DNA from 4 places in the Actinomadura sp. ATCC 39365 genome. Region 1 is predicted to be linked to each of the others. Evidence: riboswitches for the same ligand, from Rfam matches in the RefSeq annotation. Region 1 holds a riboswitch; each other region holds the start of a gene.
What was found. Region 1 has a riboswitch for cyclic di-AMP ahead of ACNF49_RS13215 (hypothetical protein). Riboswitches for the same ligand answer to the same signal wherever they lie in the genome.
Positions count from the first base shown of each region.

Region 1 (4,203 bases):
CCAGGACATGACCCAGCTCATCGCCTTCCGCGCCGTGCAGGGGCTGGGCGCGGGCGCGTTGTTGCCGCTGTCGCTGGCCCTGGTGATGGAGATGTTCCCGCCCGGGCGCAACGGCGCCCGCGTGCAGGGCGCACTCGGCGGCGTGATGGCGTTGACGTACCTGGCCGGGCCCTTCCTGGGCGGGTTGTTCACCGACCACGCGAGCTGGCGGTGGGCCTTCTACGTGAACGTGCCGCTCGGGATCGTGCTGATCGCGATCGTGGTGCTGCGGCTGCCGTTCCGTCCGGGCACCGGCGGCGGGGGCCGGCCGGACTACGCGGGCATCGCGGTGTTCGGCGTGGCCATCAGCGCCCTGCTGCTCGGCCTGACCGAGAAGGGCCTGGACGGCAACTCCTGGACGTCCCCGCCCGTGGCCGGGCCGGTCCTGCTGGCGCTGGTCCTGCTGGTCGTGTTCGTGCTGGTCGAGCTGCGGGCGGCGAACCCGATCATGCCGATGCACCTGTTCCGGGACCGTACGTACACGCTGGTCAACGCGAGCTCGTTCTTCACCGCCTTCTGCATGTACGCCGGCGTGGTGTTCCTGCCGCGCTACTTCCAGCAGGCGCTGGGCGTCAGCGCCACCGAGTCCGGGCTGAGGATCTACCCGATGACGCTGGCCATGGTGGCGGGCAGCGCTCTCATGGGCACGCTGATGTCCAGGACACGCACGTACAAGCCGTGGCTGGTCGGGGCGCCGTTCCTGCTGGTGGCCGGCAGCCTGCTCTGCCTGAACCTCACCGTGCGCACCGACGGCCTGCTGCTGGCCGGATGGATGGCGCTGCTCGGGCTCGGCATGGGGCCGATGTTGTCGGGGCTGACCGTGGCCGTGCAGCAGGCCGTCGAGCCGCGGTACATCGGCACGGCCTCGGCCAACCTCACCTTCTTCCGGCAGATCGGCGGCTCGGTGGCGCTGGCGCTGGCCGGCACCGCGTACACGTCGGTCATCACCACGGACGCGCCCGTGCACGGGCTCGCGGCCGCGCACGCCTCGGCGGCGGCCGTGGTCATCCCGTCGCTGGGCGTGGCGGGCGCGACAATCGCCCTGGTCGCGCTGGTGATGATGCCCGGCAGGCGGCTGGAGCGGACGCCCGCCGCGGAAAGCAGAGTGGAGGCCGGTTTCGCGTCGTAAGCGACGTCGTGCGAAGCTGTGGATGTCCCCAGAACCAGGAGGTCCTCATGGCGGAAACACCGGAGCCGGAAGTCAGCGAGACTCCCGAGGACGAGATGAAGCGCAAGTTCCGCGAGGCGTTGGAACGCAAGCGCGGGCAGCAGGCCGACTCGGCCGCGGGTGGCAGGGGCGTGGACCCGTCGAAGATCCACGGGGCGCACGGTCCGGCAGCGAGTAAAAGATCCTTCAGGCGCAAGAGCGGCGGCTGAAAGGCCCGATTTCGCAGGGGGTACGGCATGCCGTGCCCCCTTTCTCTTTACCTCGATAGGTAGATCTTTACCCGGTTCATGACGATTCGTTTGTATTTGTCCGAATCTCTGGGTACCGTCTTAACCAATTACCAGCTGGTGGCGTAGTCCCTACCAGGAGAGGGACGACAGCTGGCGCCGAATCCCGACATGTCGGGAACCGGGGACCCATCTCATTGGGGTGAATCCGGCCATGTGCCGGTAGGGCATCTCCACGCCCGAACCCGTCAGCTAACCCGGTAGGCGAGATGGAGAGGACTTCACGCATGTACCACCTCGTCGTACCCCCGGACAGTGTAGTGACGACCGCCTGCTGAGCGGTCTCTTCCCTGACTTCCCCCACGCGCCGCGTAACCACCTTTTCGGCGCTCTGCCCGGTTACGCACCGTAGTCACGCGCGTTCCCCCTGTCCCCTCGCGAAGGACTTCACTGCTTCATGTCTCGATTTGGCCTGCGCTCTCTCGCTCTGCTGTCCGTGTCCGCCCTGGGCGCGCTGACGATCTCCGCCACCGGCGCCCACGCCGACACCGGCGACGACCAGAAGATCCTGCTCAAGGGTTCCACCAAGGCCTCCTACTTCTGGGACGACTCCTCCGGCCGCGCCGGCGACACCGGTCTCCCGGCCAGCGGCAAGCCCATGCAGAAGGGCCTGGCCGCCAGCCCGAGCTGGCCCCTCATGACCGAGGGTTACGTGACCTTCAACGGCAAGAAGATGCCGTTCTTCGTGGGCGACCGCGGCCCCGGCGAGCCCTCCAACCGTGGCGTCATGCTCGACCTCGACGCCAAGACCTTCGCCGAGCTGACCGGCGGCACGTTCAACCCCGACACGCTCGGCGTGGACGGCAACGGCGGCCGCGGCCACATCAAGATCGACTACGTCATCACCAAGTGGGGCGAGGGCAAGGGCAAGAAGAACTACCCCGTGGCCTTCTCCAGCGGCGCGTGGGGCAGGTACGACGCCAACCCGGCCGAGCCCCCCAAGGTGCTGGCCGAAAAGCCCGCCGAGGACGCGGCCGGTTCCGCCGGCGGCCAGGTCGGGAAGACCGTCGCGATGGGCGGCACCGTCATGGCCGGCGTGCTGGTGCTGGCCGGCGGCGGCGTGGTGCTCGGCGGCGAGCGCCTGCGCAAGCTGCTCAACGACTGATCTCCGAACAAACCGCTCTTTACGCCTCGCGACCAGAATGACATTCTGGTCGCTGTGATCCAGCGCGCAGCCGCCAACGGCATCGAGATCGCCTACGAGAGCTTCGGCTCACCCGCGGGCCGGCCCCTGCTGCTCATCATGGGACTCGGCGCCCAGCTCATCCACTGGGACGACGAGTTCTGTGAACTCCTGGCCGAGCAGGGCCACCACGTCGTCAGGTTCGACAACCGCGACGCGGGCCTGTCCACCCATCTCCACGACGAGGGCGTCCCCGCATGGGGTGCGCCCTCGCCGTACGTGCTGGACGACCTGGCCGACGACAGCGCCGGGCTCATGGACGTCCTGGGCCTGCCCGCCGCGCACGTCGTCGGCGCCTCGATGGGCGGGATGATCGCCCAGGCGCTGGCCATCCGGCACCCCGCCCGCGTGCTGAGCCTGACCTCGATCATGTCCACGCCCGGTCCGCAGGCGGCCCCGCCGACCGAGGCGGCCGCCGCGGTGCTCTTCGCCAAGCCCGCGACCGACCGCGAGACGGTCGTCGCCGGCGCGCTGACGACCTGGGCCGTGCTCGGGTCCCCCGGCTGGGAGCTGGACCGCGAACGCGTCACCAGGCTGGCCGGGCTGGCCTTCGACCGCTGCCACGACCCGGCCGGCACGGCCCGCCAGCTCGCCGCCATCATGGCCTCCGGCGACCGCACGTCCGCGCTGGGCGGGCTGAAGGTGCCCGCGCTGGTCATCCACGGCGAGGACGACCAGCTCGTGCCGCTCGCCGGCGGACGGGCGACGGCCGCCGCCATCCCGGACGCCCGCCTGGTCACCTACCCCGGCATGGGCCACGACCTGCCCCGCCCCCTCTGGCCCGCGATCGTCGCCGAGATCGCCGCCCACACCGGCTCCGCGGCGCCCGCACGGCCGGAGCCCGCCGCGTAGCCGCCCGCGGAGCCCCGCGGAGCCGTGGCCGGTCAGAGCTCCAGCTTCTCCTCGATGACCTTGAGCATGTGCCGGGCCAGGGCCAGGTTGGCCCGGTTGCGGTCGAGGGCGAGGTAGAGGAACAGGCCCTTGCCGCTGCGGCCGGTCAGCGGGCGGATGATGTGGTACTGGGCGGTCAGCGTGATCAGGATGTCCTCGATGCCGTCCTTGAGGCCCAGCGAGTCCATCGTGCGCAGCTTGGCCTTGATGACCTCGGTGTTGCCCGCCGCCGCGACCTGCAGGTCCAGCTCCTTCGAGCCGCCGAGCGTGCCGAGCGCCATGCCGCTGCCGTGGTCGACGATCGCCGCCCCGATCGTGCCGTCGATGCTCATCATCTCCTTGAGGGAGACGTCCATGCCTGCCATGCTTTCCTCCGCTTCGGTGGGGATGGTCAGTGTTTGCGTGCCACGGCGGCCACGGAGGCCGCCGTCTTCCTGCCCTCCAGCCGGAGGAGCCCGACGTTGGCGCCGGGTCCCGCCAGGACCGTGAGGACGATCGTGGGGCCCGCGGCGTAGAAGGCCGCGAACCCTGCGGTGCCGGACACGAGGGTCTCCTCGAACGTCCCGCGGCCCGCCATGGTCAGCATCCGGCCGCTCATCGCGAGCAGCGCCGCCGACAGTGCCGCCACCTGCTCG
Region 1 is NZ_CP184335.1:2,627,763-2,631,965, forward strand. Features, by position in the region: gene ACNF49_RS13205 (MDR family MFS transporter) at 1-1,168, shown strand, start outside; gene ACNF49_RS13210 (DUF5302 domain-containing protein) at 1,216-1,416, shown strand; cyclic di-AMP (ydaO/yuaA leader) riboswitch at 1,582-1,716, shown strand; gene ACNF49_RS13215 (hypothetical protein) at 1,892-2,599, shown strand; gene ACNF49_RS13220 (alpha/beta fold hydrolase) at 2,654-3,529, shown strand; gene ACNF49_RS13225 (hypothetical protein) at 3,562-3,933, opposite strand; gene ACNF49_RS13230 (roadblock/LC7 domain-containing protein) at 3,960-4,203, opposite strand, start outside.

Region 2 (4,203 bases), 6.3 Mb from region 1:
CGAGGGCCGCAGCATCGAGGACGCCCGCGTCAGGGTGCTGCTCGACGCCCTCCAGGACGCCTCGGCCGGGCTGCGCAGGGAGCTGGCGCTGCCCACCACGATCAGCAGGCCCGCCGACTCTGTCGCGGCCAGCACCGGCGAGCGTCCGGGGGTGCGCGGCGTGCCCGCGCGGGCCCTGGCCGACGACGACCCGCAGCTGCTCGACCAGCTCCTGGCGCTGCCGCAGGTCCATCTGATCATCGACGGCTACAACGTCACGAAGACCGGCTACGGCACGCTCACCCTCGCCGACCAGCGCAACCGGCTGATGACCGGCCTCGGCGGGCTGGTCGCCCAGACCCGGGTCGAGGTGACGGTGGTCTTCGACGGCGCCGAGCTCAACGCGCCGGTGCAGGTGGTGGCGCCGCGCGGGGTGCGGGTGCTGTTCAGCGCGCCGGGGGAGATCGCCGACGACCTCATCCGCCAGCTCGTCCGGGCCGAGCCGCCCGGCCGGGCCATCGCCGTCGTCTCCTCCGACCGCGAGGTGGCCGAGTCCGTCCGCCGCATGGGCGCCAGACCGGTTCCGTCCGGTCTGCTGCTGCGCCGGCTGGGCCGCGCATAAGTTACGAATTAGCACTATTGGCGAGACCCCACCCGCCACTTCTGTACTATTTCGCCCCAGGTGTAATCCCTGGGAGGCGACGCTGTGAGGTTTGGCCGGGTGACGGTGGCCGCGGGTCTCGCGATCGGACTGATGACGGTCCCGATGGGTGCGGCGCTCGCTGATCCCAAGCCCACTCTCAAACAGGCCAAGGCCAAGCTCGAGAAGCTCAACGACAAGGCCGACAAGGTCGTCGACCGGTACAACACGGCGACCGAGAACTACAAGAAGGCCAAGGACGCCTACACCACGCTGAACGACCGCTACAAGCGCAAGCTGCAGACGGTCGCCGACCTGCGGGCCGAGATCATCAGGGCGGCGGTGGACTCGTACAAGATGGGCGGGGACGTCACCTCCCTGCCCGGCATGGTCGGGGTCGACAACCCCGAGAACCTGCTGGCCGGGCTGGCCATGGCCGGGCAGCTCTCGCGCGAGCGGCTGGAGAAGCTGGCCGCCTTCGACCGCGAGAACAAGGGCCTCAAGGCCGAGCGCGACAACGCCGAGACCGCGCTGGCCGACGCCGACAAGGAGCGGGACGCCGTCCAGCGGGAGCGGGCCGAGGTGCTGAAGCTGGTCGGCCAGCAGAAGAAGCTCCTGGACAAGCTGGGGGCCTACAACCCGGGCAACCCCAACAGCACCGGCATCAAGTACACCGGCCCCGCCTCGGGCAGCGCGGCCGCCGTCCTGCAGTTCGCCTTCGCCCAGGTCGGCAAGCCGTACATCTACGGGGGCACGGGCCCGCGCGGCTACGACTGCTCAGGGCTGACCCAGGCCGCCTGGCGCGCGGCCGGTGTCACGCTGCCGCGTACGACGTGGCAGCAGTGGGCCTGGGGCGCCGGCCGGAAGGTGGACATCAAGGACCTCCAGCCGGGGGACCTCATCTTCAGCGAGGGGCTCGGGCACGTCAGCATCTACGCGGGCGGAGGCAAGATCGTCCACGCGCCGCAGACGGGCGACGTCGTGAAGGTCGTCCGCCTCGCCGACTACCGCCGCCCCCTGGTCGGAGCCATCCGCCCCTGACCCGCCCCCTGACCGCCCGGCGACCGGAATCGCGGGCGGCTTCGGGCTGTCCGCGGCCCCTGGGGTGAAAGGGACAAACGGGGCGAAAGAGTCCTGACAATCGGGTGTGCCGCGAAGTGTGAGAAGGGTCACAAAGTGGTAACGGAACCCGCTGCTCCAGCAGGGATTTCCCCCTTTACTCCCACCTTTATCTGATCTTTACAGCCGGTGTCTCCCTTTGCCAAATCTTGACCCCTCCGCGTAGTTTCTGGCGTCGCGGTCAGCAAGCCATGCGCACCGCGGATCGACATCGGAACCCCCGATGCGGACCAGATGAAAATCCATCGGTCGCCGCCGATATCCCTATGCAGAGACAACCATCGGGCGGCGACCTGCCGAGTCCGTGCAGCCAGGAGGCACGGAGCCGGGGACCCAAAGATCCCGTAATCCCCCGGGATCAGGGGTGAATCGGCGCGTCATCGCGCCGTAGGGCGACTTCCAGGCCCGAATCCGTCAGCTAACCCGGTAGGCGTTCGTGGAAGACACAAGGAGAAATCCTGTCTACCTCCCTGCATAACCCCCGTCTGTCCCGTCTTGCCCTGAGGGGCGTCGCACTCACGATGACCGTGACGGCCGGAGGTGCGGCTCTCCATGCCGTGCCGGCCGAGGCGCAGACGGTGAGCGAATCGGCCGCCAGGCTCACCGCGGTGTCCAGCACCGCCAAGGCGGCCACTGCGAAGTCGGCCAAGTCGGCGAAGACCGCCAGGTCCGCCAAGTCGGCGAAGGCCGCGCGGCAGGCGTCGAAGGCCCGCAGGGCCGTCGCCGTCGCCAAGCATCAGGTCGGCGACCCGTACCGGTACGGGGCCACGGGCCCTGGTGCGTTCGACTGCTCCGGACTCGTCCAGTACGCCTGGAAGAAGGCCGGAGTGCGACTCCCGCGCGTGACGAACAGCCAGTTCGCCCGCATCGAGCGCAAGGTCTCCTGGCGCAATCTCAAGCCGGGCGACCTGATGTTCTTCAACGGGCTGGGCCACGTCGGCATGTATGTCGGCCACGGCAAGATGGTCCATTCGCCGCGGACCGGCGAACGGGTGCGCATCGACAAACTGGGCGGATGGCGGAAGTCGTCGTTCGTCGGCGCGGTGCGTCCCGGCGCGTGACAACGGGCCCCGCCCGGACCATCCCCGGTCCGGGCCGGGGCCTGTCGCATGCCCGGCCTCGTGAAGGGACCGGCCTCCTGAAGGGACCGGTCTGGCGAAGGGGCCGGCCTCGTGAAAGGGCCGGGAGCGTCCTGGGCCGACTAGCATCGGGCCGTGTCCTCGCAGGTGCGTCCGTCCCTCCGTGGTCCGCGTCTGCTCCTTTCGGTGCTGCTGCTGTCGACGGCGGTTCTCGTGGTCGCCGACGCGCCGCCCGCCGCCGTCCTGCCCGCCGGGGCGCGCGGGTTGTGGGGCGACGGCGGTCAGGTGGCCCGCGGCGCGCGGTCCGTGGTCGTGGGGCACCGCGCCGACCCCGGCGTGCTCGCCGACCTCGCCCGCCGGGCGGACCTCGCCGGACGGCGGGTGTCCGCGGTGCTCGGCCGGCCGGTACGCGCGCTGGTCGTCGTGCCGGACTCCGACGCCGAGGCGGCCGGGCTGGCGGGCACGGGCCCGCTGGACGGGTTGGCCGCGGTGGCCGACGGCGCCAGGGTGATCATCGTGCCGGGCTCCTTCGCGCGGCTCACCCCCACGGGACGCGACGTCGTCCTCACCCATGAGCTCACCCACGTCGCCGCGGGCACCGACCGGCTGCCCGTCTGGCTCTACGAGGGGTTCGCCGACTACGTGGCCTACCGCGACGCCGGGCTCCCCGTCGGGACGGCCGCCGCCGAACTCGCCGCCGACGTACGGGCCGGCCGGCTGCCGAGCGAGTTGCCCGGACCTGCGGCTTTCGCCCCCACGGCCGCCGATCCAGGACGGCTCGCGCGGGCGTACCAGGAGGCCTGGATGGCGTGTCGCTTCCTCGCAGACCGGTTCGGTGACGGGACCCTGGTACGGCTCTACCGTGATGCCCGCGTGGCCGGCGTCGATCAGGCGCTCGCCTCCGTGGGGCTCACCGCCGAGACGCTGGCGGCACGGTGGCGCGAGTACGTACGAGAGCAGCTCGCGTGAAGGGGAGGCAGATGAGCGAGCGGAACGACCCGCCCCGGGAAGGGGACGAGCCCGCCGGAGCGGTCGCCGGAGGGGCCGACGAGCCCGGCACGGCGGTCGCGGCGGCGCACGGCGGCGGTGTGGCCGTCAGGGACGACGGCGGTGACCGGCCCGGCGACGGTGGACCGCCGGAGCCGTCCGGCACGAACGAGCCCCCGGAATCCCCGGGACACCCCGACGACCCGGACGACCCGGACGACCCGGACGCCCGCCCCGACGCGGACGCCGACCCCGACACCGAGGACCCCCGTCACCCCCAGCCCCCCACCCCCGACGACCGCCCCCACGCGACCCGCGCCGGCGCCCCCGCCGCCGAGGGCTCGGACGGCTCCGGGAAGGGCCCCGAGAACCCCGACGAGCACACGGACGACCCGGGCA
Region 2 is NZ_CP184335.1:8,893,430-8,897,632, reverse strand. Features, by position in the region: gene ACNF49_RS42965 (NYN domain-containing protein) at 1-601, shown strand, start outside; gene ACNF49_RS42960 (C40 family peptidase) at 734-1,660, shown strand; cyclic di-AMP (ydaO/yuaA leader) riboswitch at 2,023-2,186, shown strand; gene ACNF49_RS42955 (C40 family peptidase) at 2,317-2,799, shown strand; gene ACNF49_RS42950 (gluzincin family metallopeptidase) at 3,004-3,786, shown strand; gene ACNF49_RS42945 (M48 family metallopeptidase) at 3,798-4,203, shown strand, end outside.
Region 2: it holds a riboswitch for cyclic di-AMP, as region 1 does, so the genes downstream of both, ACNF49_RS42955 (C40 family peptidase) here and ACNF49_RS13215 (hypothetical protein) in region 1, are expected to answer to the same signal.

Region 3 (4,203 bases), 1.5 Mb from region 1:
GAACCGGTCGGGATCGGCGAACGCGGCCGGGTCGCGATTGGCGGCGCCGATCGGCACGAGCACGGCCGAGCCGGCGGGCACCGGCGTCCCGCCCAGTTCCCGGTCCTCCAGCGCGATCCTGGAGGTGAGCTGGACCGGCGGATCGAAGCGCAGCACCTCCTCGACCACCTCCCTCGGCCGCTCGGCGGCGAGGTGCAGCAGGCCGTGCCGCAGCAGGTTCAGCACGCCGTTCGCGATGAGGTTGACGGTGGTCTCGTGGCCGGCCACGAGCAGCAGCACGCAGGTCGCCAGCAACTCGGCCTCGGTGAGCTCCTCGACGTGTGCGAGGGCGCTCAGGAGGTCATCGCCGGGACGCTCGCGCCGCTGCGCGATCAGGCGGCGGAAGTAGTCGCGGAACTCGTTCCTGGAACGCTCCGTTTCCGACATGAGGGCGTCTGTCAGCATCGGGTCAAGTCCGCGGGCAAGGGCCTCGCTCCATCCGCGGAAGCGGTCGTGGTCCTCCGGCGGCACCCCGAGCATCTCGCTGATCACCATCACCGGCAGCGGGTGGGCGAAACCGGAAATCAGCTCCGCCTCCTCCGGCAGCCGCCCGATCAGGTCGGCGGTGATCACCTCGATCCGCGGCCTGAGGCGGGCCACCATGCGCGGCGTGAACGCGCGGCTGACCAGAGCACGCAACCGGGTGTGATCGGGCGGGTCCATGAGCAGGAACGACCTGCCGGGCTGACCTGGCTCTTCCTGCGCGGGCGCGGACGTTCCGTGACCGAACCCGGGATCGCGCAATACCGCCGCGCACAACTCGTACGTGGTCACGACGAGCAGCCCACCGCGCGTCGCGAAGATCGGCCCGGCGGCTCGCAGCTCGCGATATCGGACGTACGGATCGCGCACAAATTGCGGATCCGATGGATCAAAACCCAGCAGGTCGGTGGCGCTCATCGGGGGCGGTACCGGGCCGCCGAATTGATCGTTTGGACCGTTCATAGCGGACCACGGCGTGCCAACATATGCGGAGTACGTCACATATAAGCGATCATGTCAATAGCACTGGTCAAGGGCGCCGATTGTCGCGCTTGACGACCTTTCCGCGATGCGTTTACCTTCACCGAGACGAGCGGCTTGCTTCGCCTGAAAGGTCCGAGTTCTGCTGTTGGGGGAGGGCTCCCGGTGGATGTGCTCACAGAAGGCGTTGAGCTGAGCCACGCGGATTTGGCGTTACTGGCCGAGCTGGCCAGGGGGTGACCGTCGATCGGGTCGGCAGGCGGCTGGATATCAGCGGACGGACCGTACGGCGCAGGCTGAGGGGCATCTGCGACCGCATCGGCGTGGCCACGGCGATCGAGGCCGTGGCATGGGCGGCGCGCCGCCAGCTCATCTAGCGGCGCTCGGCGAAGTGCCGCGCCGGTCAGTCCGCGATGCGCACGCCGCCGGCGAACGGCCGCCGGTCTATCGAGGCGACCCGCACGACGTCACCCGTCTGCGGGGCGTGGACCATCATGCCGCCGCCGATGTAGATGCCGACGTGGTGCAGGTCGCTGTAGAAGAACACCAGGTCGCCGGGGCGCAGCTGGTCGCGGCTGATGTGCGTGCCGGCCGTCCACTGGTCGCCGGTGTAGTGGGGGAGCGAGATGCCCACGCGCTGGTAGGCGGCCATCACCAGGCCGGAGCAGTCGTAGGAGCGCGGCCCCTCCGCGCCCCACACGTACGGCTTGAGCTGCTGGGTGAGGGCCCACTTGGCGGCCTGGGCGGCCTTGCCGTCGCCGATGACCGGCAGGTTGACGCGTACGGCGCGGGTGCCGGGACGGCCCGCCTCGCCGACGGCCCGCCGGTAGAGGTTGCTCTCGACCTTGGTGACCAGCTTGGTGATCTTCGAGCGCTTGCCCTCGAGATCGGTGACGATCTTCTGGACCTCGGCGATGCGGGTCTTGGCGCCGGCCCTGGCCCGCTCGGCGGCCTCCATGGCCTTGGCGAGCTGGTTGACCTCCTCGCCCTGCTGCTGTTCGAGCGCGTACGTGGTCGCGGCCCGGTCGAGGAAGGTCTCGGGGTCGCCGGACTGGGCGAAGGCCAGGGCCTTGTCCAGGCCGCCGGTGATGTAGGCGTTCTGGGCGAGCAGCGAGGCCCTGGCGCGCCTGGCGGCCAGGTCGGACTCGCTGGTGGCCAGGATCTTCTGGGCGGAGTCGTTGGCCTTCTGTGCGGCCTTCAGCCGTTCGCGCTGCTCGTTGTACTGCTCGGCCAGCGTCTCGATCTCTTCGTGCAGCTTCTCCACCTGGTCGGCGAGTTCGGAGAGCGACGGCTTCGGGTCGGCGGCGGCGGAACCGACGGGGACGGCGAACAGCATCGCGGCGATGGTGACGCCGATGACGCCGAGGCGGCGTGTGCGCCTGGCCTGCTCCTGGGGGCGGGCGTGCCTGCCCCCCGACTTCCCCGAGCGGTCGAGCGTCCGCTTCACCAACCGAGCTCCTCTCATCGACGCCGGCCGGGTTAGCTGACGGGTTCGGGCCGGAGCAGCCCTACCGAGATGGTCGGATTCACCCCAAGTGGTGGCGCGAGGTGCTCGCCACCGTTGGTTCCCCGGCTTCCCTTGCGGGAATTGGGCGTGTCTTTCCGCGCGCATTACGCGGAGAACATCGTCGCTGGACACTAATGCACTCCGGGTTCACGCTCAACCGGAACTGCCGAGTCTGTAGAGGTTTCACAACTGAAGGGTCACAAGGTGATCTCGTGGGTAGCCGTACGGAAGCAGGCTTCTGCACCTTTTGTCCAGCATTCAGGGTGCTGAGGTCTGGAGGAAAGCTCCAAGTCAGCTCGTGTTCGCCTGACCACGGGATGTGATGAGATGCCCGAGACGTGGGATTTAGGGCCGAGCCGTAATGAGATCTGTACCCTGGAGAGCCATGGAGCAGGTGGCCGAAGTGGCAGTCCCCGAGACCGCGGTCGTGGTCAGGCGTGCGCGCACGCCCGACGTGCGTGCGATCAGGCGTCTCGTGGACACCTACGCGGGCGCGGGGCCGCGGCTCCTGGAGAAGGCCACGGTCACGCTGTACGAGGACGTCCAGGAGTTCTGGGTGGCCGAGCGGAGCGGGGAGGTCGTCGGCTGCGGCGCGCTCCACGTGCTCTGGGAGGACCTCGCCGAGGTTCGTACGGTGGCCGTCGATCCCGCGTGCCGGGGGTTGGGGGTCGGGCGGCGGATCGTCTCGGCACTCGTCCGGCAGGCGAAGGATCTGGGGCTGCGGCGTGTATTCTGTCTGACTTTTGAGGTCGACTTCTTCGCGAGGCACGGTTTCCGCCCCATCCAGGGCACACCGGTCTCACCCGAGGTCTACGCCGAGTTGCTGGCCTCGTACGACGAGGGTGTGGCGGAGTTCCTTGATCTGGAACACGTCAAACCGAACACCCTTGGCAACACCCGCATGCTGCTGCATCTGACATCGGGTGACGCGGACCTTGACCACTTGGAAAGGTGATTGTTGATACCTATGTCGATACGTTGGGCAGCACAGGCATGTGTCCTGACACGTGCCACATGCGCACTCGAAGCGAGGTGACACGGTGAGCACCGGACAGCCGCCGTACCCACAGGACGATTCCGGCGAGAACCCCGAGTACGGGCAGCACCACGGCCGTCGGCCCGGTGAGCCCGACCCGGACGTGACTGTGGTCGGCTACCGGGCGGACGATGCCTTCGGCCAGCCCCCATACGGTCAGCAGCAGCAACAGGGCTATGGCCAGCAACAGCAGTACGGCCAGCAACAGCAGCAGTACGGCCAGCAGCAGGGCTACGGCCAGCAGCCCCAGTACGGCCAGCAGGCCGCCTCGGGTCAGCAGGGCTACGGCCAGCAGCAGGGCTATGACCAGCAGCAGGGCTACGGCCAGCAGCCGCAGTCCTCGGGCCAGCAGTACACGCAGCCCGGCTACGGTCAGGAGGCCCAGTACGGCCAGCAGGCCGCTTCGGGCCAGCAGGGTTACGGCCAGCAGCCGCAGTCCTCCGGCCAGCAGGGCTACGGTCAGCAGGGCTACGGGCAGCAGTCGCAGCCCGACTACGGCCAGCAGGGTTACGGCCAGCAGCCCGCGTCGGGCCAGCAGCCCGGCTACGGCCAGCAGCCGCAGTCCTCGGGCCAGCAGTACACGCAGCCCGGCTACGGCCAGGAGGCCCAGTACGGCCAGCAGGCCGCCTCGGGCCAGCAGGGTTACGGCCAGCAACCG
Region 3 is NZ_CP184335.1:1,117,289-1,121,491, forward strand. Features, by position in the region: gene ACNF49_RS05945 (cytochrome P450) at 1-891, opposite strand, end outside; gene ACNF49_RS05950 (helix-turn-helix domain-containing protein) at 1,239-1,379, shown strand; gene ACNF49_RS05955 (C40 family peptidase) at 1,406-2,449, opposite strand; cyclic di-AMP (ydaO/yuaA leader) riboswitch at 2,456-2,607, opposite strand; gene ACNF49_RS05960 (amino-acid N-acetyltransferase) at 2,895-3,464, shown strand; gene ACNF49_RS05965 (RDD family protein) at 3,550-4,203, shown strand, end outside.
Region 3: it holds a riboswitch for cyclic di-AMP, as region 1 does, so the genes downstream of both, ACNF49_RS05955 (C40 family peptidase) here and ACNF49_RS13215 (hypothetical protein) in region 1, are expected to answer to the same signal.

Region 4 (4,203 bases), 710 kb from region 1:
CGCCGTGGCGCTCTCCGCCGGCACCACCACGTGGGCGCTGGCCCACCACCTGGTCACGGTGCCCGAGCTGACCGTGATCACCAACTCGATCCCCGTCGCCGAGGTCTTCCACCGCAACCCGCGCGCCGACCGCACGGTCGTGCTGACCGGCGGCGTGCGCACGCCCTCCGACGCGCTCGTCGGCCCCGTGGCGGTGGCGGCGATCCGCCGCCTGCACGTGGACACGCTCTTCCTCGGGGTGCACGGCATGAGCCTGCGCGCCGGGTTCACCACGCCCAACCTGCTGGAGTCCGAGACCGACAGGGAGCTGGTGGCCGCGGCGCACCGGCTGGTGGTCCCCGCCGACCACACCAAATGGAACACGGTCGGCATCAGCACGATCGCCGAGCTGACCGAGGCCGACGTGGTCATCAGCGACGCGGGGCTGCCCGAGGAAGCACGCACCGAGCTGGCCGAACGGGCCGGAGAACTGATCATCGCGGAGGGCACGCCTTGAAGCGCACCATCACCCACCTGGCAGACGGCCGAGAGCTGATCTACTTCGACCGGCGCGACGACGCCGACCGGAGCGCGATCGACCGGCGGCCGCTCGACCCGCGGCCGGTGGCCTCCGAGCTGCGCTACGACCCGCTGACCGAGGAGTGGATCGCGATCGCCGGCCACCGGCAGACGCGGACGTTCCTGCCGCCGGCCGACGAGTGCCCGTTGTGCCCGTCGTCCGACACTCGGGCGTCGGAGATCCCGGCCCACGACTATGACGTGGTGGTGTTCGAGAACCGCTTCCCCTCTTTCTCCGGAAATTTTGGGACTTATGGGGATGTCGGCGGCCTGAGTGAGGTGCGGCCGGGTGTCGGGCGGTGTGAGGTGGTCTGTTTCACCTCCGACCACTCCTCCTCCTTCTCCAGGCTCTCCAACGCCCAGGTCAGGCTGGTCATGGAGGCGTGGGCCGACCGGACGGCCGAGCTGTCCGGCATCGAGGGCGTCGAGCAGGTGTTCTGCTTCGAGAACAGGGGTGAGGAGATCGGCATCACGCTCCCCCACCCGCACGGGCAGATCTACGCCTACCCCTACGTGACCCCGCGCACCAAGCTCCAGCTCGGGGCCGCCTCGCGGCACACGGGCGGCAACCTGTTCGCCGACGTGCTGGCCGCCGAGCGGGCCGCCGGCACCCGGGTGGTGGCCGCCAACGAGCTCTGGACGGCGTTCGTGCCGGCCGCCGCGCGCTGGCCGTTCGAGGTGCACGTGTATCCGCACCGGCAGGTGCCCGACCTGGCGGCGCTGTCGGAGGAGGAGCGGGCCGCGTTCGCATCGCTGTACACCTCGGTGCTGCGGGCGCTCGACGCGCTGTTCGGGGTGGCGATGCCGTACATCTCGGCCTGGCACCAGGCGCCGGTGCGGTACGGCCGCGAGCTGGCCTACCTGCACCTGGAGCTGTTCAGCATCAGGCGGGCGCCAGGGAAGCTGAAGTACCTGGCGGGCTCGGAGTCGGCCATGGGCGCCTTCGTCAACGACGTGCTGCCGGAGGAGGCGGCACGCATGTTGCGATCACGGATTGATCACTAATTGGTTTCTCATTAAAGTCGCATGACTCGTGATCTACCACTAATATCCCGTTAGACATCGGCCATAACGGCCGTTGTACGCCTAATCCCGGGCGTGTTGCCCGGGAGCCGGGGACCCATCGCATCCGGGGTGAATCCGCGCAAGTGGTAGGGACTGCTCCCGTGCCCGAACCCGTCAGCTAACCCGGCCGGCAGAGGGAGAGGAACAACCACGTGGCGGCTTCGTCCCCCGCGAGTCTTGCCGTCGGTCTCATCACCGCCACCGCCCTGCTCGTCCATCCGGCCGCCGCGTCAGCCGCCGTCTCGGCCGCGCCCAAGCCGTCGGAGGCGCAGCTGCGGGCCCAGCTCAAGCAGCTCAACCGCAAGGTCGACAAGCTGATCGAGACGTACAACCTCAAGCGCGTCGAGCTGGCCAAGGCCCAGCAGGCCGCCACCGCGGCCCAGCAGCGGCTCACCGCCGCCGAGCAGGCGGTGGCCACGGCCGAGCAGCGGGTCGCCGAGATCGCCCGGCTGCGCTACCAGAACGGCGACACCTCCCTGCCGGCGTTCATGATGACCCCGGACGGCGGCGGCGCGGCCGTGCTCGAACAGCTCACCGCCGAGCAGCAGGCGGTCGTCGACAGCGTGGCCAAGGCCCGCGACGACCAGAAGAAGGCCGCCACGGCCGCCGCCGCGCTCGCGACGGAGCTCAAGGCGGGCACGGCGGAGGTGGCCGAGCAGCGCGACGACGCCCAGGACGTCATCGACGACATCAAGAAGAAACTCCAGGACCTTGTCCCGTTCGGGCCGGGCAAGAAGTCCGACGGGAGCTGGGCGCCCGAGCTGCCGTCCGGCTCGGACAACATCACGCCGCGCACCCAGCTGATGCGGGCGCAGGTGCGGAAGAACTTCTCGCTGCCGTACGAGGTGGGCTGCTTCCGGTCCGGCTCCAGCGGCGAGCACCCGCTCGGCCGGGCCTGCGACTTCATGATGAGCACGGGCGGCACCATGCCGAGCGCCGTCAACAACGCCCTCGGCGACCGCCTGGCCGACTGGGCGCTGAAGAACAAGGCCAAGCTGGGCGTCAAGTACGTGATCTGGAAGCAGCGCATCAACCAGGGCTCGGGCTGGCGCTCGATGTCCGACCGCGGCAGCATCACCGAGAACCACTACGACCACGTGCACATCTCGATGAACTAGCCGCGTCCGGCGGCTCAGCGGACGCCGGTGAGCTTGTCGGGGTTGGTGACCGAGTAGACGGCGGCGATCCGGTCGCCCTCGGGCGTGAGGTCGACGACGACCACGGCCAGCGGGCCGTCACCGGAGAAGACGAGCGCGCACGGGTCGCCGGCCACCCACCGGTAGCGGAGGTCCACCGCGCCCGGGGTCAGCGTCGCGGCGACGGACATGAACAGCGCGGCCACCCGGTCCCGGCCGTGGACCGGGTGCAGGCTGGTGGCGGGTCCCTTGCCGCCGCCGTCGGTCCACAAGGTCACGTCCGGCGCCAGCACCTCCAGCAGCGCGCGCAGGTCACCGCCGAGGGCGGCCGCGGCGAACCGTTCGGTCACCTCGGCGTGGACGTCGGGTTCGGTCCGGTGACGAGGACGGCGAGCATGGACGTGGCGGCGCGCACGGGCCGCGAGCTGCCGGACCGCCGCCGGCGTACGCCCGAGGATGTCGGCCGTCTCCGGATGGCTGAAGCCGAACACCTCGTGCAGCACGAAGACCGCTCGTTCCAGCGGTGACAGGGTCTCCAGCACGACCAGCACCGCCATCGACAACGACTCCCCGCTCCCGGCGGCGCCTCCGGCGTTGTCCGAGGCCGTGACCAGCGGTTCCGGCAGCCAGGCGCCGACGTAGGTCTCCTGGCGGCGGCTCAGGTCCACCCGCCGGGCCAGCGCCTGGTTCACCGCGATCCGCACCAGATAGGCCCGGACGTTCTCCACGGTTCCGGCGTCCGGCCTGCGGTGCCTGGCCGACCAGGCCAGCCACACCTCCTGCAGCACGTCCTCGGTGTCGGCGACGCTGCCGAGCATGTTGTAGACCACGGAGAACAGCAGTTCGCGGTAGCCGAGGAACTGCTCGGTGGCGGCGTCGGCCGGGTGCCGCGGGGTCGGTGTCATGGCGTGCCTCCTCATCTGTCGCAACCGAAGAGTCCCGTCGCGCGGCGATTGTGACATGACCGCATCAAGCGTGATCTATGCCACTCATGTCACAGTTCCCGGACGGTTGCCCCTCTGTGGTGGCGTCACGACTCACAAGGGAGAGCTTCGATGCGTACATTGATCCGCGACGTCAGGGTGTTCGACGGCGAGCACACCATCGCGACCGCCGACGTGCTGATCGAGGACGGTCTCATCGCCGCTGTCGGCACCGGCGCGGACCACCCGGCCGATGCCGAGGTGGACGGCACGGGCCGGACGCTGCTGCCCGGCCTGATCGACGCGCACACCCACGTGTTCGACGGCAGCCTGGCCCAGGCCCTGCGGTACGGGGTCACCACCGAGCTCGACATGTTCTGCCTCCCGCAGCTCCTCGCCGGGCAGCGGCGCCTGGCCGCCGAGAACGACGACGTGGCCGACCTGCGCAGTGCCGGCACGCTGGCCACCGCGCCGGGCGGGCACCCGACCCAGCTGCTGGCGGCCCTGGCGGGCACCGTCCT
Region 4 is NZ_CP184335.1:3,342,138-3,346,340, reverse strand. Features, by position in the region: gene ACNF49_RS16685 (DeoR/GlpR family DNA-binding transcription regulator) at 1-496, shown strand, start outside; gene galT (galactose-1-phosphate uridylyltransferase) at 493-1,563, shown strand; cyclic di-AMP (ydaO/yuaA leader) riboswitch at 1,632-1,770, shown strand; gene ACNF49_RS16675 (coiled-coil domain-containing protein) at 1,776-2,741, shown strand; gene sigJ (RNA polymerase sigma factor SigJ) at 2,756-3,664, opposite strand; gene ACNF49_RS16665 (amidohydrolase family protein) at 3,815-4,203, shown strand, end outside.
Region 4: it holds a riboswitch for cyclic di-AMP, as region 1 does, so the genes downstream of both, ACNF49_RS16675 (coiled-coil domain-containing protein) here and ACNF49_RS13215 (hypothetical protein) in region 1, are expected to answer to the same signal.